DNA from 2 places in the Pseudarthrobacter arbutini genome. Region 2 is predicted to be linked to the other one. Evidence: predicted binding sites of a transcription regulator. Region 2 holds the regulator's gene; the other holds the start of a gene.
What was found. The regulator HrcA, encoded in region 2, represses chaperone genes, less so after heat shock. The targets are predictions, from matches to a motif close to TTNGCACTCGNNNNNNNCGAGTGCNAA.

Region 1 (13,016 bases), on a different contig from region 2:
GTCCTGCTGGCCGTCCTGATCAGCAAACTGGGCCTGGACAACGCCGCGGCGGGCGGCGGGTTCGCCCTGGTGCTCGCGCTGGTGTTCCGCTCCGGCGGGCACGTCATCCATAACGGCTTCGCCGGCCGCCCGACAACGGTCACCCTGATCGATTCCGGACACGATCTGCTCGCCATGACGGTGGCCGGTGCGATCATCGGGGCAATGTCCTGACGTGACCATCATCGACAATGCCGTCTACGTGGACGGCGTACGCAGCGCGGAACCCGAGAGCCTGGAACAGACTTTCGAAACCCTCGCCGAGCACGGGGGCATGGCCTGGATCGGGTTGTACCGGCCCACGGCGGCGGAAATGACGGCCGTGGCCACCGAATTCGGGCTGCATGCCCTCGCGGTGGAGGACGCCATCTCGGCGCACCAGCGGCCCAAGCTTGAACGCTACGAAGACAACCTCTTTACGGTGCTCCGCCCGGCGCGGTACCTGGATGCCACCGAGACCGTGGAGTTCGGCGAGCTGCATATCTTCACCGGCCGGAATTTCGTGGTCACCATCCGCCACGCCGAAATGGCCGGCGTTGCCCGGGTCAGGCGGCGCCTGGAAGGCCGACCCGACCTGCTCCGGCACGGCCCGGAAGCCGTTCTCTACGCCCTGCTGGACCTGGTGGTGGACGACTACGCACCCGTGGTGGCCGGGCTGGAAAACGACATTGACGAGATCGAGGACCAGCTCTTCAGCGGGGACACCACCGTCTCCCGCCGCATCTATGAACTGGCCCGCGAAGTCATCCAGTTCCAGCGCGCCATCCATCCCCTGCCGGACATGATGCAGCAGCTCAAAAGGGGCTTTGAAAAGTACGGCGTGGACACTGAACTGCAGCACAGCCTGCGGGACGTCGAGGACCATGTGGAGCGGGTCATCTCGCGCGCGGATTCATTCCGCGACCTGTTGCAGAACGCCCTCACGCTGGACGGAACGCTGACCGCCAACCGGCAGAACCAGGCCAGCGCCGAACAGAACGAACAGGTCAAGAAGATCTCCTCCTGGGCGGCGATCTTCTTTGCACCTTCCTTCGTGGCCGGCGTCTACGGAATGAACTTCGACCACATGCCCGAACTCCACTGGGCCATTGGCTACCCGATGGCCATCGCGCTGATGGCCGGCACCGCAGCCCTGATGTACGCCATTTTCAAGAGGAAAGGCTGGCTGTAGGGCTGGCGGCCGCGGGGCCCCCGGGCTCCGCCGAGCCTCAGGCGACGTGGAGTTCCACACTCCCGTGGCCTGAGTCTGCAGCGCTGAATATCAGCCGGTGGTTGGCAATCTTGTCGGTGAAGAAGCGGTCGTGGCTGACCACCACCACTGCTCCCGGGAAATGCAGCAGGGCGCGCTCCATGACCTGCGTGCTGGAGAGGTCCAGGTGGTTGGTGGGCTCATCCAACAGCAGCACGGAGGCGCCCGAGAGCAGGCATTGGGCCATGGCCACACGGGCGCGTTGGCCGCCTGAGAGGTTGCCGATCTTTTGCTTGAGATCAGCTTCGGAGAACTGGAACATCGCCAGGAATCTGTTCACCGACTTCTTCGTCGCCGTCAGGGCCAGGCTGTCAGGCATCGCGTTGACCGCATGGCTGACGGTGTCGTCGTCGTCCAGTTCTTCCAGTACCTGGTTGTAGGAGACCATTCCGGCGCCCTTGGCCCAGGCCACGCTGCCTGAATCGGCCGGCTCTTCGCCGGTGAGCGCCCGGAGCAGCGTGGTCTTCCCGCTGCCGTTGGATCCGATGACGGCGATGCGGTTGCCGCGCCCGATCTCGAAACTGAGGCCGCTGAACAGCGTCCTGCCGCCGTAGGCCTTGCTCAGGGATTCCACCCGGCACAGGACATCCTTGACGTACAGGCCGCCGTAAATCTCCGTGATGATCTGGTCCACGGGCCGGGGCGCCCGGGACTTCTTGATCCTGGCCAGCTGGTTTGCCAGTCCCTTGCCGGCCGCCTTGGCCGCTTCCCGCCGGTCAGAGATGCCTTCGGCCTCGAAGGCCAGCAGCTCGGACTCGTGGACGAACTGGCTCTCCAGGCTCTTGAGCTTGAACTGCTTCGCCACCACGTATTCGGCGAAGTTTCCCGGGTATTCGTGGAGGTGGAAGTTCTCCACTTCGATGATCCGGGTGACAACGGAGTCCAGGAACTTCCGGTCGTGCGAGACGATGATCGCGGCGCCTTTGAAGGTCCGAAACCAGCCTTCCAGCCATTCGACGCCGGCCACGTCAAGGTAGTTGGTGGGTTCATCAAGCATGAGGACGTCCGGTGCTTCCAGCAGGATCTTTGCCAGGGCGGCCCGGTTCCGCCAGCCGCCGGAGAGCTCGTCGATGGCGCACGTGCGGTGGTGGTCGCTGAAGCCGAGGGTGGTGAGCACTTTGTCGATGCTGCGCTGATAGTCCCAGCCATCCAGCCGGTCCATCGCCTCAAAGAGTTCGGACTGGCGGTGGATCAGTTCATCCAGCCGTGCTGCGTCCGAGGAGTCGGCGGCGATGGCCGCGTCGATGCCTGCGAGCTCGACTTCGATCTCTTTCACATGGGCGAACAGCCCGTCCAGGACCTCCGCGATGGTGGATTCGCCGTTCAGCTCCGAGAACTGCGAGAAATAGGCAGCCTTGGTTCCGAGCTCGACGGCGACGGTCCCGGAATCGGGAGCCACCTGGCCCTGGATCAGCTTCAGGATGGTGGACTTGCCCGAACCGTTCTTGCCGATCAGGCCGACCCTGTCCCCTGCTTCGAGCTTGAAAAAGGCTTCGCGGAGAACCTGGGTTTTGTCAAAGCTCACGTTGACGTCGTTCAGCCGGATCAAACTCATTGATGGTGTCCAATCCAGTGCTAGCTAGCTGCGGGCCTGGGAAACACGGTTCTGGCCAGACAGATGATGTGTGGAGCTAAGGAGATTCGAACTCCTGACCTCTTCGATGCGAACGAAGCGCTCTACCAACTGAGCTATAGCCCCGGAACAGTCCGCGTCCCCGGGAAGGAACGGCGGTACCGGTGACCTTAGGCTACAAATTTTCGTCCCGCATTGCGAATTGACACTCCGTGCCCGCACTGACGACCGGGGCGGGGTCTGCTTCGGGCGAACCCGGTGAGGTATCAGGCGCGGCGGCGCTGCAGGACGTCGTCGAGGTTGCTCAGGGCGCTCTGCGCCTTGGTGAGGGGCTTGGCGGCGGGCGCGCCGGGGGCGGCTGCGGGAACGCCCTGCTTCAGGGACGGCTTACCGACGGCTTTGGGCGCCTCGGGAAGGTCAAGCGGCTGGGGCGCCGGGCGCTCGGCCTTGGCGGCCTCAACGTACACCGGCTTTGGCACGTCCACCGGTTCCCAGGTTGTGACGGCCGGCTCCAGAGAAGCGGCGGCGGCGCTGGCATCTCCGGCGGCTACCGCAACAGCCAGTGCGGCTTCCCGGAGCTCCATCGCGGTAAGGGGCTTAGGCTTCGGCTTGGGCTGGTGGGCCTCTGCGTCAAAGAGACGGCTTTCCGGCCGGGCGGCGGGACGCGCCGCGGTGTCCGTGGCCGCAGATCCCTGACGCCCCACGGGAGCGCTCATCGCTGAGCGGAACGCGGCGTTCACCTTCGCTTTGCGGTCCCGCACAGCCAGGAAGCGGAGCAGGGCCACAGCTGCGACGGTGGCGGCAAGGCCGGTGACCGGCAGCAGGGCGCTTCCGATTCCGAACGGCAGAAGAACACCCGAAACAAACGCGGTCAGCAACGCCAGGACACCAGCGAGTGCGATCCCTGTCCTGCCATAGCGGATCCGGAACGCGCCGCGCGTCGTCGCGTTGCCGGACGTTTCCGTGGCGGTTTCGGGGCTCTTCCTGATCTCCATGGCTTTCTCCTGCTGGGCGGCGATGTTCAGTACCGTCCCGGCTCTCGGGTCCGATGATTCAATGGCTGGTACTTCCGTCAGGAAGTCGCCAGCGGCCTGGGCCTGGTGCCAGCGGTTCCGCAGAACGTAGGGCGCAACCCATACGATCCAGAGCACAACGGCAACCACAAGGATCACTGAGCTGCTTAGGGGGAAGTCCACAATCAAAACCGTATGAGCATTAGGGCAGCCGCCCCCGCATTAGCCACGGTGTGTCGCCGGCAACGTGGCAATTCATTGGATTTATGACCTTGGAAGTACCCATGCCGGGTTCAGGTCCGGCGGGTCAGGACCGGGACGCGAGCCACGGGGCGAGCAGCCCCTCCGGGACCTCGTCAGCGGTCAGCGCGAAGGACCGGTGGTCCGCCCACTCCCCGTTGATGTGAAGGAAGCGTGGACGGTATCCTTCGTCGCGGAAGCCCAGCTTCTCAACCACGCGCAGGCTGGGGCCATTCTCGGGCCGGATGTTGATCTCCATCCGGTGCAGGCCCATTGCTTGGAAACAATGGTCAGTGGCCATGGCCACCGCCGTGGGTGCGATGCCGTGACCGGCGCGCGCCTGGTCAACCCAGTACCCCAGAGTCGCCATCATGGCAGAACCCCACACAATCGAGGAAACAGTCAGCTGGCCAACGATGACCGGGGCGGCCAACCTGGGTGTGCGCTCAGTGATCAGGAACGGCAGGGCCGTCCCCTGGGCGGCCTGGATTTTCAAGGACCGCACCATCTGCCGGTAGTCAGGTAGCGCACCGCCAGGTGCCGGATTGGATGCTTCCCAGGGCGCCAGCCACTCGCTGTTGCGCCCCCGGACCTGGGTCCATTCCTTCTTGTCCCGGTACCGGATGGGGCGCAGGATCAGGTCGCCGCATTCGAGTGTTACGGGCCAGATGGGTCCGGGGCGCACGGCAGCTATTTAGCGAGGCCGGCCGTGAAGCCCGGCAGCCACTCCCGCAGGCCGGGGCCGAGGTCGTCGCTGTCAATGGCGAGCTGGACGCAGGCCTTGAGGTAGCTGAGCTTGTCACCGGTGTCGTAGCGGCGGCCGCGGAAGACCACGCCGTAAACTCCGTAGCCGTCACCTTCGCCGGCTGCCAGTTCCTGCAGGGCGTCGGTCAGCTGGATTTCCCCGCCCCGGCCGGGGCCAGTGTGCTCGAGTACGTCAAAAACTGCGGGGTGGAGGACGTAGCGGCCAATGACGGCCAGGTTTGAGGGCGCCTCGTCCACGCTGGGCTTTTCGACGAGCTTGTTGATCCTGACGTAGCCTTCACCCTCGATCTCCTGCACATCGGCACATCCGTAGGCACTGATCTGGGAGGGCTCCACCTCGATGAGGGCCACCACCGATCCGCCGGTCTTGGACTGGACTTCGATCATGGTGCTGAGGAGTTCGTCCCGCGCATCGATCAGGTCGTCGCCCAGGAGGACTGCAAACGGTTCGTTGCCGACGTGCTGCTTTGCACGCAGTACTGCGTGGCCCAGGCCGTTGGGGTCACCCTGGCGGACGTAGTGGATGTCACCGAGGTTGCTGGCTGCCTGGATGGACTCAAGCTTCGCCAGGTCGCCCTTGGCTTCCAGGGTGTCCTCCAACGAAGGAACCCTGTCGAAGTGGTCCTCCAGGGCACGCTTGTTGCGTCCCGTGATCATCAGGATGTCGTTAAGGCCAACATTGACAGCCTCTTCAACCACGTACTGGATGGCCGGCTTGTCCACCACTGGGAGCATTTCCTTGGGCATGGCTTTTGTGGCCGGCAGGAACCTGGTGCCGAGTCCGGCAGCGGGAATAACGGCCTTGCGTACTGTCTGCTGAGTGGTAGTCACTGGACTAATCTAACGGAGGGGCTGACCATTCAGTAATTATTGGTGGCTCCTGAGCCAATGCGGCGCAGACGCTGCAACGGCCACCCTAACGGCAGAGAAGGAGCGGCATGTCCCAAGGAAGTAGCGAAGCCAAGGCGGACATCCGCGCACGCCATCGTGCGCGCCGCGCCGCGACGGACGCCACCCAGCGCGACGCGGCCGGTGCCGCCCTGGCCGTCCACGGCGCCGCATGGGCCGAACAACTGACCGGTGGGACGCCGTCGACCTTTTGCGCCTACCTGGGCGTGGTCCCAGAGCCGCCCACGCTGCCCCTGATCAGCGAACTCCACCGGCATGGCCACACCATCCTGCTCCCTGTCTGCGAGCCCGGCCGCCGGCTGAGCTGGACGTACTGGACTCCGGGCGTCGAGTTTGTCCGCAGCCGCTATGCGCCGGTGCTGGAACCAGCCGGACCGCGCCTTGACCTCGGCATCATGGCGTCCGTTGCCGCCCTCTTCATCCCCGCCACGGCGGTGGACAAGGACGGCAACCGCATAGGCCAGGGCGGCGGCTACTACGACATCCTGCTGGGTTCCCTCGCCGGGGACGGCCTTGAGATCCCGCTTGCGGCCATCGTCTTCGATTCCGAACTGCTCCCGGCCGGAAGCATCCCCGCCGAAGACTTTGACCGGCGGGTTCCGGCTGCGCTCACGCCCTCAGGTTTGATCCGGCTGCCGGACCCGGCCTGAGGCAGGGCTACTTCCCGGGGTGATAGAATTGGCACTCAGGCCCTGCGACTGCTAATGGACGGTTTCCGCTCAACGCAGTACAGGACCTCTCGTTTGCCCCCGAGGAGGATCACCAGTGCCCACTTATGCCTACGCCTGCAAGGATTGCGGCCACGCCTTCGACGTTTTCCAGTCGTTTACGGACAGCACCCTGACTGCATGCCCGGAGTGCCAGGGCGCCTTGCGCAAGAAGTTCAACAGCGTGGGTGTGGTCTTCAAGGGCTCCGGTTTCTACCGGACCGACTCCCGGGACGCCAAGGGAAGCACTGTTTCGGCTGCCCCTGCCGCCCCCGCGGCCGCACCGGCACCTGCCACCGCCGCTGCCGCCAGCTGACCTCCGGTCCAAAAGGACGTACGACGCCGGCACGGCGGTTGTCCACATAGGCGCCACTGCTTCTGTCGGGTTTGGTTGCCACTACGTAGCGTGGTTCCCATGCCCGCTACCCTCTTTCGTTCCGGCCGCGGATCCGCCCCGCCGGGACGCCCGGCCCGCCGCCCGCTCCCGTCAGCACGCCCTCGGGGCGCGCGCGGCCACAGGCTGTTGTCCTGGCTCGGCCGGAACCGGCGCCTTGCAATAGCGCTCCTGCTTTGCCTTGCTGCCGGGATCACGGTCCATCAGCTCACTCCCCCGCCCGCCGACACCGTCTCGGTGTTGGCGGCGGCACGGGATCTCCCCGCGGGAGCGGCCTTGACAGCCACGGACCTGACGGCAACGAAGATCCCGCCGGGGATGCTGACCGCCGGATCCATGTCCCACACCAGTGAAGCCGCGGGCAAACAACTGGCCGCCCCTCTGCGGAAGGGCCAGCTGGTAACGGACTCCCTGCTGCTGGGTCCCGGCCTCCTGACCGGAACGCCGCCGGGCTCTGCAGCCGTGCCCTTGAGAATGGCCGACCCGTCCTCCATCCAGCTGGTATCGCCCGGGCAACTGGTCAACGTGGTGCTGACCGGGGCGAACGGCTACGACCAGCAATCGGCCTCAGAAGTGCTGGCTTCCTCCGTTCCCGTCCTGTGGACGTCGGGACAGGGCGGCAAGTCGGGTCAGTGGCTGGGCACCGGCGAAACCGACGGGCTGATCGTCGTGGCGGCAGCCCCGGAGCAGGCTGCCCGGCTGGCGGGGGCCTCCACGCAGGGCAAGCTGTTTTTCGTCCTGGTGGGACCCCAGGGCGGTGCCGGATGACGCTGTCAGAGCTTGGTGGTCAGCTCCAGTGCGGCGGCTTGTTTTCCTTCAGCCAAGCGTCGTGATCGTTGTCGGGGCCATCGCCCCAGCGCTTCGGATCATCCTCCGCGGCCTTGTTGGGCAGGACGCCCGCGGTCTCTGGCAGCTGGCGGTCCGGCGCAACGGCCTTCCCGTTTCCTGCGTCATCCGAGTGGTCGTTGCCGTGTGTATCTGCCTGATCGGCGTTCCGTGGGGTCACAACAACCGCCTCCTCACTGGCCAGGCGTCCGGCCTGGTCGTCGTTCCTGTCGTTTCCTTCGTTCCCCAGCGCGAGCGGGTCCACGTCCTCGTCAAAGAATCCACCCGAGGCCGTGCCCCGGCCGGGGGGCAGAATATTCTCAAGGCCCAGGTAACCCGCGATCCGGTCCGCACACGCGGACGGGTCGGTGAAGACTTCGATGGTCCACAGCGGCATGTACCGCCAGCCCATCCGTTCCAGCAGCTGCGGACGGAGCCGGCTCCGCTCACGGACACTCATGGTGCGGTACTGCTCCGTGCCATCCGATTCGATGGCCACCGGCCGCGGAATCTCGGCGTCGTCCTGACCCATGGTGCTAAGCGGGTCTGCTGCGGCCACCACGTCAATCACGCCGTCGTACTGGTGCCAGACGCGGGCGCCCCGGGCACGCAGCCGGTCACCAAGATCGGCGACGAGGGGATCGGCCCCAAGCGCCTGCTCACTGGCGGCGGCACGCGAGGCCGGAGTTCCGAGATCCGTCTTTCCCGCAATCTCACGGTTGAGGAGCTCGTAGAAGTCCACCGCGCCGTAGGACAGCCGCGTGTGATCGAGGTCTTCGGGCTGGAAACACGTCAGGACGTGGAGTGAACGCCGTGCACGCGTCATCGCCAAAGCGAATTTTTCCCGCCCGCCCTCAGCGGACAGGGGTCCGAAGTTGTGCAGTGCCCGGCCGTGCGGAGTACGGCCGAAACCGGGCGAAAAGATCACGTGGTCACGGACCAGGCCCTGCGCCCGCTCAAGGTCAACCACCCGGAACGACTCGGACCCGGCGCTGAAGAAGCTGGCCAGCCCTGGGTGGTTCGGCAGCTGAAGACGAATGGACTCACCGATCCGGGCAGCATGGCGCAGGCTGGCGGTGACCACTGCCAGCGACGTGCGCGGCCGTGTCCGGGCGTGCTCAAAGACCAGCTGCACCACCCGGTTAACCTCGGCCACCACGGATTCGACGCCTTCGTGGTCGGCACTGGGCAGTCCGGTGCCGTCGGGAAGGTACTCCACCAGAAGCGCCCTGTCCAAGCCCGTGGCGGACTGTCCCTCGGGGAGCCGGCGGAGGGCGCCGTCGTAAGAGTTCTTGCTCAGCTGCAGGACCAGGTCCTCGTCAACCGCGCGGTAGACAAAATTCATCCGCCAGACAGGCAGGATGGCAGACAGCGCCGAGAACGCGCTTTCGACGCGCTGGTGGGCCGCTTCACCGGCGGCCAGCCGCTCAACACCCACGGTGAACGTCCGGGGGCTGGCAATCTTGGCATCACCGAAAGCGATGACCTGCCTGGCGCGGGCGATGGCGGGCAGGACGGCCTGCAGCGACGTCGCTTCGGCGTCCAGGATGACCACGGCGTCGAAGCGCTGTTCGGCCGGCAGGAGCCCGGTCATGAGGTACGGGCTGACCGACCAGACCGGCACCAGCATGGGGACCAGCTCCGCGGCCTGGGCCGTCAGCGCGGCGAGGGTAACCCGGCCGTCCTTGAGCAGGCTCCTGAGCAGTTGGGCCTGGCGCGGGTGTTCCGCAAGCGCGGCCCGCCACCGTTCGGACAGGTCCCAGCGCAGGCGCGCCGCGCCGCTGGCAATATGGGCGTTGTCCGCGAGCCGGTATTCGGCCTCAAGCTGCCGGAGTGCGTCCCCGTCAGACATGGCCAGGTAATCGTCGCCGCTGATCATCGCTTCCAGCGCGGACTGCCACCAGGCCAGCTCAAGCTCGGCTGCGACGGACTCTGCGGGAACCTCCCGCTCCGCAAGATCTGCGAGGAGCTCCCCCAGGCCGTGCTCGCGCATGTTTTCCACAAGCAGCGTGCGCTCGGGCAGCGTTTTCAGCGTGTGGGTGTCGGCCACGAGCCGCTCCAGCCGCTCCATGAGTTCCTCATAGCGGGCCGTGGCCAGCGAACCGCCGGCCCGCGTGTGCCGGAGGGCTTCCCCCAACTGGGACAGCTCCCGGTCCAGGGACCGGTACATCACGTTCATTTCGGCAAGGCCCGAGGGAACGGCCGGATGGCGCTGCGAGGTGGCGTAGCCGGACCAGAGGGCACGCTGGTCCTGCACCAGCACCAGCGAGCTGTGGAGATCGGTGATGTGGACGCCCGGACGGACGTACTCCTTCGCGACGCGGCGCAGGCGGGAACGCTGCATGGAGGCCATGTCGACGTTCCGCTCCCGGCGCCAGGCGGAGGACGCCGTGGCGGAGATGAGATCGTTGACCGGCCTGTCGAAGATGTCCGGTGTGAACTTGTCGAGGCTTTCGCGGACAGCCATGAGCAGTTCGAGCTGCTCCCCCCACTCCGAGAAGGACGTGCCAAGCCGGATTTCGGCATGTTCGGCCACGCTGTTCATCCGGTCGCGCAGGACAGGCAGGTTCCTGGCCACTGACCGGGCCAGTTCCTGGGCCTCCTCGGTCTCCTTGCGGGTGAGCAGCCGGGCGCCGTGCCACGGGCTGGTCGTGGAGGCGCGGCTGAAGCTGCCAAGCTCCGCAGCCCGGCGAAGCCTGCCGGCGAGCTCGTTGCGGTCGCGGATGCTGTCCAGCACACTGCGCTTGAGCCGCACGGTGGTGGCGGGAGCGGGGTGGATGGAGGTCAGCTCGGCCAGTGACTGCATGGCCTGATACGGCGAGCAGCCCCAGCGCTGGCGCACGTTATGCAGGGACGCCACGTGGTCCATCAGGGCGTGCCGGTGCTCGGTGAGGGTCCGGTGGAGGTTGCCCAGCTGCGGTTCGAGTGACTTTTCGTTCCGTACGATGGCCCGCACCAGCTGGGCCTTGAGCTGCTGCGGTGTGGCTGTGCCGGAGAGCTGGAACAGGATGGATTCAAGTCCAAGCGATTCCAGTTGTGCCGATACTTCATTAAGGCTGGCCCGGCGGTCACCCACCACCAGGACTGACCGCCCAGCGTCCACCAGTGCACCGATGGTGTTGATGGCCGTCTGGGTCTGTCCCGTGCCCGGCGGGCTGCTGACCACCAGCGAGTCTCCTGCGCGGGCGGCATCAATGACGGACTGCTGGTCCGGATCGGCGTCGAGGAGGAGGAGTTCGTCGTCCGGGTGGCGCGCGTCCACGCTCGGGAAGCGGGAGGGGTCCGGCGCGGGTACATCAATGACTTCACCGCTGGCCGCCTTGGCCAGGGCGGCGACCAGCGGGTTGCCCTCATTGATCCAGGGGTCGTCCAGGTTGCCGGAGAGGTCCGCAAAAGTGGACACCAGCAAATTGTGCTGGGCTTCGGCGCCATGGATGGGCCGGATGAGGGTTGCGAGCTTATCCAGGACAGGCTGGGGATCGAAGCGTGCGGTGCTGTACGCGAGGCGCGTCACGGCGTTGACGTCAAAAACAATGCCATGGATGGTCTTCAGGTGCCGGACCAGGGCCGGGTTGATGTTGGCCTGCTCGGTGAGCTGCAGTTCGTAGTCGTCCTCACCCGGGCGGACCGTGAGCGAGATTGCGGTGAGCATCACCGGCGCGGAAACCCGCTGGGGTTTGCCGCCAACGGCGGAGGTCCACACAACGGTGCCTGCGGAAAGGTAACCGGCATCTATGCCACGGTCATTACCGAGTTCGAAGATTTTCGAGCGGATGTTCCGCGATGCCCGGGCCGCGACGACGTACTGCTGGTGGTCGCGGATGAGTGTGGACAACCGTGTGCGGCGGCCGGCCATGAGCTGGGCCAGACCTGACGGGTGCGCATGGGTCAGGTCAATGGACCCTTCGGGGGTCTTGGTGAAACGCAGCATGGTGTCTGCCCCGGTGACGGGTTTAAGCCCGGACAGCCATTTTCCGAGCTCCTCAGAACCCTCCGCGTGGCCTTGACCAACTGACACTACTGCCTTCTTTTCTGCGTTTGCACGTGACGCCCTGGACCATACCGGCATACTTTCGAGCGTAGCCGCAAAGGAGCCGGGATGAGAGACCGCAACACTGGATCAGGCCAAATTGCGGCGGATTTCAACGGATGACAGCAATGGCCGGCCTCCGCTGACGGAGACCGGCCACTCACACTGTTATTCCCACTCGATGGTTCCCGGTGGCTTGCTGGTCACGTCCAGCACCACCCGGTTGACGCCTTCCACCTCGTTGGTGATCCGAATCGAAATCCGGGCCAGGAGATCGTACGGCAGGCGGGACCAGTCCGCCGTCATGGCGTCCTCGGACGAAACGGGGCGGAGCACAATCGGGTGGCCGTAGGTGCGGCCGTCACCCATGACGCCCACACTGCGGACGTCGGCCAGCAGGACCACAGGCATCTGCCACACCTCGTTGTCCAGCCCGGCCGCGGTCAGCTCGGCACGCGCGATGGCGTCCGCCTTGCGGAGCAGGTCCAGGCGCTCCTGGGTGATGTCGCCGACGATGCGGATTCCCAGGCCGGGGCCGGGGAACGGCTGGCGGCCGACGATTTCCTGCGGCAGGCCCAGCTGGGCGCCCACGGCGCGGACTTCGTCCTTGAACAGTGCCCGGAGCGGTTCCACCAGTTCGAACTGCAGGTCCTCGGGAAGGCCACCGACATTGTGGTGGCTTTTGATGTTGGCAGCACCTTCGCCGCCGCCGGATTCGACGACGTCCGGGTACAGCGTGCCCTGGACCAGGAACTTGATCTTCTCGCCATGGGCCGCGGCCTCGGCGATGATGGCCAGCTCAGCCTCTTCGAACGCGCGGATGAACTCGCGGCCGATGATCTTGCGCTTGGTTTCCGGATCGCTGACGCCGGCCAGGGCGGACAGGAAGCGCTCCTGCTCGTTGGCTACATACAGCTTGACGCCGGTGGCGGCCACGAAATCGCGTTCCACCTGCTCGGCTTCGCCTTCGCGCAGCAGGCCGTGGTCCACGAACACACAGGTCAGCTGGTCGCCGACGGCCCGCTGGACGAGCGCCGCTGCAACGGCGGAGTCAACGCCGCCGGAGAGCCCGCAGATAACGCGGGCGTCGCCGATCTGCTTACGGATCCGGTCCACCTGCTCCTCGAGGATGTTCCCCGTGGTCCAGTTGGGCTCCAGCTTTGCGCCCTTGAACAGGAAGTTTTCCAGCACCTGCTGGCCATAGGCCGAGTGCTTGACCTCGGGGTGCCACTGCACGCCGTAGAGGGCCTTCTCTTCGTTTGCGAAGGCAGC
Region 2 (9,505 bases):
ACGGCATGCTCCACCCGCGTGAACGCATCCAGATGATGTCCACCCGGGCCACCCACGAACTCCTCGAGATCGGGGTGAGCTCCCCGGAGCCCACCCCCTCCAAAGGTCTCGGCGTTGGCGAAGTGGGCTACCTCATCACCGGTGTGAAGGACGTCCGCCTGTCCAAGGTCGGCGACACCGTCACCAACCTCGCCAAGCCTGCCACGGCCTCCCTTCCCGGCTATGCCGATGCCAAGCCGATGGTCTTCTCCGGCCTGTACCCGCTGGACGGCACGGACTACCCGGTGCTCCGCGATGCGCTGGAGAAACTCATGCTCAACGACGCCGCACTGGTGTACGAGCCCGAAACGTCGGCCGCGCTCGGCTTCGGCTTCCGCGTCGGCTTCCTCGGCCTGCTCCACCTGGAAATCACCAGGGAGCGGCTCGAACGCGAATACAATCTCGACCTGATCTCCACCGCCCCCAACGTTGAGTATGAAGTGACGCTGGAGGACAAGAAGGTGGTCCATGTGACCAACCCCAGCGAATACCCTTCCGGCAAGATCGCAGAGGTCCGCGAGCCGATGGTGGCTGCCACCATCCTGGCGCCGAATGAGTTCGTGGGCGCCATCATGGAGCTCTGCCAGAGCCGCCGCGGTGTTATAGGCGGCATGGACTACCTGTCCGAGGACAGGGTCGAAATCCGCTACCGGCTGCCACTCGCTGAGATCGTGTTCGATTTCTTTGACATCCTCAAATCCAAGACCCGGGGCTACGGCTCGCTGGACTGGAAAGCCGACGGCGAGCAGGTGGCCGACCTGGTCAAGGTGGACATCATGCTCCAGGGCGAACAGGTGGATGCCTTCTCCGCCATCACTCACCGTGAGAAGGCCTATGCCTACGGTGTAATGATGACCGGCAAACTGCGCGAGCTCATTCCCCGCCAGCAGTTCGAAGTGCCCATCCAGGCTGCCATCGGCTCCAGGATCATCGCCCGGGAAAGCATCCGCGCCATCCGCAAGGATGTTCTCGCCAAGTGCTACGGCGGCGACATTTCCCGGAAGCGCAAACTGCTGGAGAAGCAGAAGGAAGGCAAAAAGCGCATGAAGATGGTGGGCCGCGTTGAAGTCCCCCAGGAAGCCTTCATCGCTGCGCTGACCACCGACGAGTCCAAGGACAAGGCCAAGAAGTAGTGATGACTGTGGCCGGCAACACCGGACGCCCCCGCAATGCCTAGCATTCTTCCGCTCGGCGACCCCGCGCCGTCGGACGGTCTGCTGCCCGCCCAGGCAGTGGCCGGTTCGGCGGACCGGGCCTTCGGGCTGTACGTGCACATCCCGTTCTGCGCTGTTCGTTGCGGATACTGCGACTTCAACACGTACACGGCCACCGAGCTGGGCGGCGGAGCGTCACAGGACGCCTACGCCACCACGGCCGTGTCCGAAGTCGACTTTGCCGCCACAGTCCTGCGGAACTCGGGTCTCCCGGACCGGCCGCTGAGCACAGTCTTCTTCGGCGGCGGCACTCCCACGCTGCTCCCGGCGGAAGACCTCGCGCGGATCCTGACGGCCGCCGTCGGGCACTGGGGCCTGGAACCCGGCGCCGAAGTGACCACCGAAGCAAACCCTGACTCGGTCACCCCGGCATCCCTTCAGGTCCTGGCCGATGCCGGCTTCACCCGGGTTTCCTTTGGTATGCAGTCTGCCGTTCCCCATGTCCTGAAGGTCCTGGACCGCACGCACACGCCCAGCCGCGTGCCGCAGGTGGTGCAGTGGGCGCGCGATGCCGGACTGGCCGTGAGCCTGGACCTGATCTACGGGACACCGGGGGAGTCGCTGGAGGACTGGCGGTTCTCCCTGGAAACGGCCCTCTCCTACCAGCCTGACCACATCAGTGCCTACGCGCTGATCGTGGAAGACGGCACCAAGCTGGCAGCCCAGATCCGCCGTGGTGAAGTCCCGGGAATCGACGACGACGACCACGCCGATAAATACGAACTCGCCGACCAGCTGATCGGCGCTGCAGGCCTCAGCTGGTACGAGGTCAGCAACTGGTCCCGGACGCCGGACCAGGCATGCCGGCACAACCTCGCGTACTGGCGCGGGGACGACTGGTGGGGCATCGGGCCTGGTGCACATTCACACGTGGGCGGGGTGCGGTGGTGGAACGTCAAGCACCCCACGGCCTACGCCGGACGGCTCGCTCAGGGCCTGTCACCGGCGGCCGGCCGGGAAACGCTCGACGCCGAAACCCGCGACGTGGAGCGCGTGATGCTTGAGGCCCGGCTCGTGTCGGGACTGGCCACGTCAACGCTGGGCGACCACGGCCGTCACGCCGTGGCCGGGCTCATTGCCGACGGCCTGGTGGAGCCGCCGGATGCCTTCCGCGGCACGCTGGTATTGACCCTGAAGGGCCGCCTGCTGGCCGACGCCTTGGTCCGCAGGATCCTGCCGGACTAACGCATACAGCCAGCAACGTGGGCACACGCCCGCAGGGTTCCCTGGCCGAGCTTGCGAGGTTAGGGCGCGGGTGGGGACTACTTGATCCAGCGCAGATTGTACTGGTAACGGTGGGGCTGGCCCTTGTTGACATGGATACCTGCGGCCACGGAGAAGCAGGTCAGGGCAATCCAGATCAGGGTGGCGATGACGGCGAAGACATTTCCCACCACCGGAATGAACACCAGGAGATTGGCCACCAGCGCCGCAATGGTGGGCGGCAGGCTGAAGTTCAGCGCTTCCTTGGATTCCTGGGCGGTAAACGGCCCGCGCTCACGGAAAATCAGGTAGATCAGCAGTGACGGAACACAGCCGAGGATCCCGCCGAAGTGTGCCAGTGTGGCCCACTGGCGGTCTTCGCTGGCCGTCAGGGGCAGCGCATTAGCCGGAACGCCCTGGTACTCGGAACGGCCCTGGCCGCCGTGGTCGTCCCGGTGCTCGCGTGCGTTTTGTGCCACGGTTTTCTTCCTTCGAAAGTGCAATGGTGCTGGGTTGGAGAATGCCGGACTGAAGCAACTGCAGCCTCCGCAGTACCAAGAATACTGGTTCAGCCACCAAATGCTGCCGCCCGGAGCCGGATCCGGTGTCAGGGCACCGTCAGGAAGTCGATGACTTCCTCCACTCTCCCCAGCAGCGATGCTTCCAGGTCCGCGTAGCTGCGGACAGCGCCCAGCAGCTTTTGCCAGCCAAGCCCGATGTCTTCCTTGGTGGAGTGCGGCCAGCCGAACGCCGCCAGGATTCCGGTCTTCCAGTCCTGCCCGCGGGGCACCACCGGCCATTCTTCGATGCCCAGCACAGCGGGCCGGATGGCCTGCCACACGTCAATGTAAGGGTGCCCGACGATCAGGACATTCCCCACCGCGCCGGGGGAGGCCATCACGGCAGCCGCGATGCGCCACTCCTTCGAGTCCGGCACCAGGTGGTCCACCAGGACCCCCAGCCGCCGCCCCGGACCGGGACCAAATGCGGCCACCGCCCCCGCCAGGTCATCAATGCCATGCAAAGGCTCGACGACGATGCCCTCTACGCGGAGATCGTCACCCCAGACTTTTTCCACGAGTTCGGCGTCGTGTTTTCCCTCCACCCAGATCCTGCTGGCTTTGGCCACCTGGGCACGCTGGCCGGCCACGCGGACTGAGCCGGACGCCGTCCGGCCGGCGACGACGGGGGCGGCCTGCCTGGGAGCCGGGGGAAGGAGCCGGATGGGCTGCCCCTCCAGGAGGAACCCGAAGCCCAGCCGGAAGGACCGGGACTTGCCGCGCCGGTCTTCGAGGGCCACTACATGCATGCCACCGGACTTCTCCACCCGGGTCACCGCTCCCACCCAGCCTGACTGGGCGTCTTCGAGAACCATGCCACGTTCCACGGGGACCTCAGGGAGTTCGCTTCTCACGGGCGCGGTGATCTCCTGCGGACCCCAGTTCTGGTACTGCATGGATTGATTCCGCCTTGCCGCTAGATCCTGGCCCGGAATTTCGCCCGGAGCGGTACCAATGCTAACAACGGGGTGACTCATATTAGACTGTTAGCACTTAGGCATGTCGAGTGCTAACCCTGCAGTGACCACGGATGGAGGTGGAGTATGAGCGAGCCGCGCAAACTCGAAGTACTGCGCGCCATCGTGGAGGACTATGTGCACTCCCGCGAGCCAGTAGGTTCAAAAGCGCTCGTGGAACGCCACCACCTCGGCGTGTCCAGTGCCACCATCCGCAACGACATGGCGGCCTTGGAAGACGACGGCCTGATCACGGCCCCGCACACCAGCGCCGGACGGATCCCCACAGACAAAGGCTATCGGCTGTTTGTGGACCAGATTTCAGCGGTAAAGCCGCTTTCCCACGCGGAACGGCGTGCGATCCAGTCGCTGCTGGAGGGCGCAGACGATCTGGACGACGTCCTGGACAGGACCGTCAGGATGCTGTCGCAGCTGACCAACCAGGTCGCCGTAGTGCAGTATCCGCATCTGAGCCGCGCCACCATCCGCCACATCGAATTCGTCCTGCTCGCGCCCCGGCAGGTCCTGGTGGTCCTCATCGCCACCACCGGCAAGGTCGAACAGCGCGTGATCGACGTCGGCCAGGACCTCGGCGACGACGCCATCGCCGCGTTGCGGACACACTTCCTCGGATCACTCGCGGGCATCTCGCTGAGCCGGCTGACCCCCTCGCTGCCGGGAGTCGTTTCGTCGGTCAGCCCGGGCCAGCGCGCGGCGGCCCAGGCCTTGGCCCACGGGCTGGAAACGCTCGCCCACAGCAGCCGCGAGGAACGCATGGTCATGGCCGGAACGGCGAACCTCGCCCGCTCCAATGTGGATTTTCCGCTCAGTATCGGACCGGTCCTGGAAGCGCTCGAGGAGCAGGTTGTCCTGCTGCGCCTCCTGAGCGACATGGCGCAGGATCCGAGGGGCGTGGCAGTCAGCATCGGGCGTGAAAACCCGTACGACGGACTCGCGGAAGCCTCCGTGGTGGCCACGGGCTACGGACCAGACAGCACTGCCAAGATCGGTGTGCTCGGCCCCACCCGGATGGACTATCCCACCACCATGGCCGCCGTCAGGGCAGTAGCCCGTTACCTTTCAAGAATTCTGGGTCCGTAACAGCACCGCGGTCCAGGCACGAAGAGCAGTGCCGGCAGCCCGGCTGCCGGCAGTACAACAAGGAAGAGATACGAACTTTGAGCAGCCACTACGACGTCCTCGGAATCTCGCCGGAAGCCACCGGGGAAGAGATCAAGAAGGCCTACCGCAAGCTGGCCCGCACTCTTCACCCGGACGTAAACCCCGGGGACGATGCATCGGACCGCTTCAAGGCCGTGACCCATGCCTACGAGGTACTTTCGGACCCGCAGAAGCGCCGGATCTATGACACCACCGGCAACGAGAACGGCACCGACAACGGGTTCGGCGGCGGCGGATACTCCGGCCAGGGCTTCGCGTTCCAGGACATCTTCGACACGTTCTTCGGGGCAGGCGGCACCTCCGGCCCCGCTTCCCGGGTCCGCCGCGGCCAGGACGCGCTGATCAGTGTACGGATCGAACTCCGCGATGCTGTGTTCGGCGTCAACCGGAAACTCGAAGTGGACACAGCCGTCACCTGCCCCACCTGCAACGGGTCATGCTGCCGCGAAGGCAGCCACCCTGTGCGCTGCGATATCTGCGGCGGCAGCGGCCAGGTCCAGCGCGCGGTTCGCTCCATCCTGGGCCAGGTCATGACGGCGGCCCCGTGTGGCAGTTGCGAAGGCTTCGGGACGGTCATCAAGGACCCCTGCAACGAATGCAGCGGCCAAGGCCGCATCCGCAGCCGGCGGTCGCTCACCATCAAGGTGCCGGCCGGTGTTGCCACGGGCACCCGGATCCAGCTCTCCGGGCAGGGCGAAGCAGGCCCGGCCGGCGGACCGTCCGGGGACCTGTACGTGGAACTCCGGGTCAACAACGACGCCACGTACGCACGCGACGGTGACGACCTGCACGCAACGCTGCACATCCCGATGACTGCCGCCGCCCTGGGCACCGAGCTGTCACTGGAAACCTTTGACGGGCTGCAGGAAATCGACGTCAAGGCAGGGACGCAGTCAGGGGAGATCATCACGCTCCGTGGACTCGGCGTGACGCACCTGCGCGGATACGGCCGCGGGGACCTGATGGTCCATCTGCAGGTGGAGACGCCGGCCAAGCTGGATGCCGCGCAGGAGGATCTCCTGCGGCAGCTGGCGAAGCTGCGGGGCGAGCAGTTCACGGAAGGCAAACTGGCTGCCAGCGGCGGCGTCTTTGCCAAGCTGCGGGACCGGTTCGGTAACCTGTAGCGGTGAGCAATCCCGTTTTCTTCAGCGGTGCCGGGTCGCTGGACGATCTGGTGCCCGGTGCCTGTTTTGTCCTTCAAGGGCCGGAGGCACGCCACGCCGTGACTGTAAAACGGCTATCTCCCGGAGAGGCAGTGGACATTGCCGACGGCGCCGGAAGGCGGCTGACGGGAACTGTTGTCTCGGCGTCGCCCGCGGAGCTCACCGTGGAATGCTCCGCCCTCGTTGTGGAGGGCCGGCCCGACATCCGGCTCGTGCTGGTGCAGGCCCTGGCCAAGGGGGACCGTGATGAACTGGCCGTGGAAACGGCAACCGAACTCGGGATTGATGCCGTACTACCCTGGCAGTCCGAGCGATCAATTGTCCGCTGGAAGGGTGAGCGCGCGGCCAAGGCCCACGCAAAATGGCAGTCCGTGGTCACTGCCGCCGCCAAGCAGGCACGCCGCGCCTGGATCCCCGAGGTGCGCGCCGCCGTCGAAACGCCAGGCCTTGCGGCGGCCGTGGCGGCAGCGGATCTGGCCGTAATCCTGCACGAAGACGCGGTCCGGCCGCTCCGGACTGTCCTTGAATCATGGCAGGGCACCCAAGCTGACGCCGGACCCCTGGAAATTCTGCTCATCGTTGGTCCGGAGGGCGGAATCAGTCCCCGCGAAGTCACCCGGCTTTGCGACGCCGGCGCCGTTACGGCGCTCTTGGGACACCACGTCCTGAGGTCATCCACAGCCGGACCGGCAGCGGTTGTTCTGGCGAGTGATGTACTGGGACGCTGGACAGCACCGGTATCCTGATGCCGACTGCTACGCGGGCTGTTACCGGACGTTGAAGTTCCGCGTGTCCACATTCAGCTCCTGGCTGGTGCCGGCCGCATCCACTTGCGAAACGCGGAGCTCGTAATTCCCCGAGGACAGGCTAAGGGCAAGCGTAAAGACTCCGGACTGGGCGGCTTCGGCAGCTGCAGTGGTCTCCCCGGTCAGGTAGGGCGTCTTGTTCCCATTCGCTTCGGCCCGCAGGATCTGCCAGCGGAGCTTACCGCCCGGAACGGTGCTGCGGCCGGTGATCTTGACGCTTCCGCCAGCCAGGTCAGTCCCTTCCTGCGGATCGATGATCCACACGGGCGCCACCATTCCGGCAGCTCGGGACATGGGGTCGCCAAGCTGGACGTGGTCGAAGGCAACGTAATCGGTGTGGCTATCCACCAGGATCCTGACCTGGATCTGCTGGCCGGAATCGATCAGGCCGGAACTCGCGGCCGCTGCCGTAGCGGTAAAGACCAGCTGCTGAATGGCGCGGCCGGCCATGTCGGCGTCGACATTGCTGTTAAAGGCATCCTCCGAGACGTCGACGGTAATGACGTTCTTGCCGGAGATGGACGAGGCGAGTTTCTCGGGATCCTGCCAGGGCGTGAAGAAATCCGGGTCCAGCGGCTTCTCGGACATCATGGCCCGCAGGGCGCGGGTCACTGGATTCTCCTGCTCCGGCACGTCCCGGAACTCCCGGTATAGGAACACGTTGCTGTTGCTTCGGCCAATCCAGTAGACCGGTGCCTTATTCGAGGACTGTGTAGTTTCCAGGGGCGCGCTGGTGGAAGGTGACCCGGGGGAGCCGGTGGCGGCAGCGCTGGAGTTTGCCGTCAGGTTGGGCTCAGGGCTGGGGTCCGCGATACAACCGGTGAGAAGGAGGAATGCTGGCAGCAGGCCCAGGAGACGTTGCGGACGAAAACGTGGCGCGACGCGCCTGGCACTGAGGGGGGTCGCTGTTTCCGGCACTCGTGGCCTGTCCTTTCCGGCTGTGAAATGGCGAGGCCTGGGCCCCCGTGAGCCGGTCCCCGGACGGCTGTGATTTCCAGCATCGCATAGCCAGCTCCGCCAAAAGGACCGAATCCGGGCTGCCGGCCCAACTGCAACGGGAACGATATGAGCCCGATATGAAGTTGATACCTAATGACGCCAACTGTCCCGCAGTAAGCCGGTGACGGGCACCCTCTCCGGAGACCGCCTGACGCTGCCGGGAGGTGCCTCCTGGCGTAAGATGGAAGGACTCCGCTGGCTCCTGCATGCTCGGCAACAGCCCCCACGCAGCAGCCAGCGCACTTAATTTTCGAACTGGAGGGGACCACGGGCCTGCGGGCCAGCACCATGACTGAATCAGCGAACGGAAAGCGCCGGCTCAATACTGACCGCGCCGCCGGAGAATTCCCCCATTCACTTCCCGGTGTCCGGACGGAGGTGGTTCTCTTTGACAACTCCGATCAGATGGTCCAATCGCTCGGCAGCCATGACGAGGCCCTGCGTTACATCGAAGAGCAGTTCCCGTCCGTTAACTTCCACGTCCGCGGAAACGAACTGTCCATCAGCGGCCCTGCCAACGAAGTTCCCCGCATCATGCGGCTGCTGCATGAAGTGCGAGGCCTCGTGGCCCGTGGCACAGTCATCAGCCCCGCGGTGTTGCGCCAGCTCGTCGCGTTGCTCCGTAGCCAGTCATTGCAGAACCCCGTGGACGTCCTCACCCATGACATCCTCTCCAGCCGCGGGAAGACCATCCGGCCCAAGACGCTGAACCAGAAGAACTACGTGGACGCGATTGATGCGAACACGGTGATCTTCGGGATTGGCCCTGCAGGCACGGGTAAGACGTACCTCGCGATGGCCAAGGCCGTCCAGGCGCTGCAGCAGAAAGAAGTCAGCCGTATTATCCTGACTCGGCCCGCAGTCGAGGCCGGCGAGCGGCTCGGGTTCCTGCCGGGCACCCTGAGCGACAAGATCGATCCCTATCTGCGCCCGCTGTACGACGCGCTGCACGACATGATGGACCCCGAGTCCATCCCGCGCCTGATGGCCGCCGGGACCATCGAAGTGGCGCCGCTGGCTTACATGCGTGGGCGCACGCTCAACGACGCCTTCATCATCCTGGACGAAGCGCAGAACACCACACCTGAACAGATGAAGATGTTCCTCACGCGTTTGGGTTTCGGGTCCAAAATGGTGGTCACAGGAGACGTCACCCAGGTGGACCTGCCCTTCGGCACCCGCTCGGGGCTGCGGATCGTGGAGGAGATCCTGCAGGGGATCGAGGACGTAAACTTCACGCTCCTGGACGACACGGACGTGGTCCGCCACCGGCTTGTGGGCGACATCGTTCGTGCCTACAGTCTCTGGGATGATGTCCAGCGGAACAAAGTAAAACACTCGGTAAGCCGGGAAAAGCGGGGGGAAAGCGCGTGAGCATTGAAG

Region 1: the regulator HrcA is predicted to act here: its motif matches at 6,467-6,493, upstream of ACX80V_RS01970 (FmdB family zinc ribbon protein).

The regions. Positions count from the first base shown of each region.
Region 1 covers NZ_JBTNDQ010000001.1:417,102-430,117, forward strand. The annotation lists gene ACX80V_RS01930 (DUF1761 domain-containing protein) at 1-213, shown strand, start outside; gene corA (magnesium/cobalt transporter CorA) at 215-1,210, shown strand; gene ACX80V_RS01940 (ABC-F family ATP-binding cassette domain-containing protein) at 1,248-2,843, opposite strand; tRNA gene ACX80V_RS01945 (tRNA-Ala) at 2,915-2,987, opposite strand; gene ACX80V_RS01950 (hypothetical protein) at 3,128-4,033, opposite strand; gene ACX80V_RS01955 (GNAT family N-acetyltransferase) at 4,182-4,799, opposite strand; gene galU (UTP--glucose-1-phosphate uridylyltransferase GalU) at 4,805-5,710, opposite strand; gene ACX80V_RS01965 (5-formyltetrahydrofolate cyclo-ligase) at 5,818-6,438, shown strand; gene ACX80V_RS01970 (FmdB family zinc ribbon protein) at 6,554-6,811, shown strand; gene cpaB (Flp pilus assembly protein CpaB) at 6,911-7,657, shown strand; gene ACX80V_RS01980 (AAA family ATPase) at 7,677-11,783, opposite strand; gene guaA (glutamine-hydrolyzing GMP synthase) at 11,913-13,016, opposite strand, start outside.
Region 2 covers NZ_JBTNDQ010000002.1:3,297-12,801, forward strand. The annotation lists gene lepA (translation elongation factor 4) at 1-1,172, shown strand, start outside; gene hemW (radical SAM family heme chaperone HemW) at 1,209-2,438, shown strand; gene ACX80V_RS02085 (DUF4870 domain-containing protein) at 2,516-2,935, opposite strand; gene ACX80V_RS02090 (DUF3097 domain-containing protein) at 3,064-3,912, opposite strand; gene hrcA (heat-inducible transcriptional repressor HrcA) at 4,060-5,073, shown strand; gene dnaJ (molecular chaperone DnaJ) at 5,151-6,278, shown strand; gene ACX80V_RS02105 (16S rRNA (uracil(1498)-N(3))-methyltransferase) at 6,281-7,063, shown strand; gene ACX80V_RS02110 (GerMN domain-containing protein) at 7,085-8,041, opposite strand; gene ACX80V_RS02115 (PhoH family protein) at 8,411-9,496, shown strand; gene ybeY (rRNA maturation RNase YbeY) at 9,493-9,505, shown strand, end outside.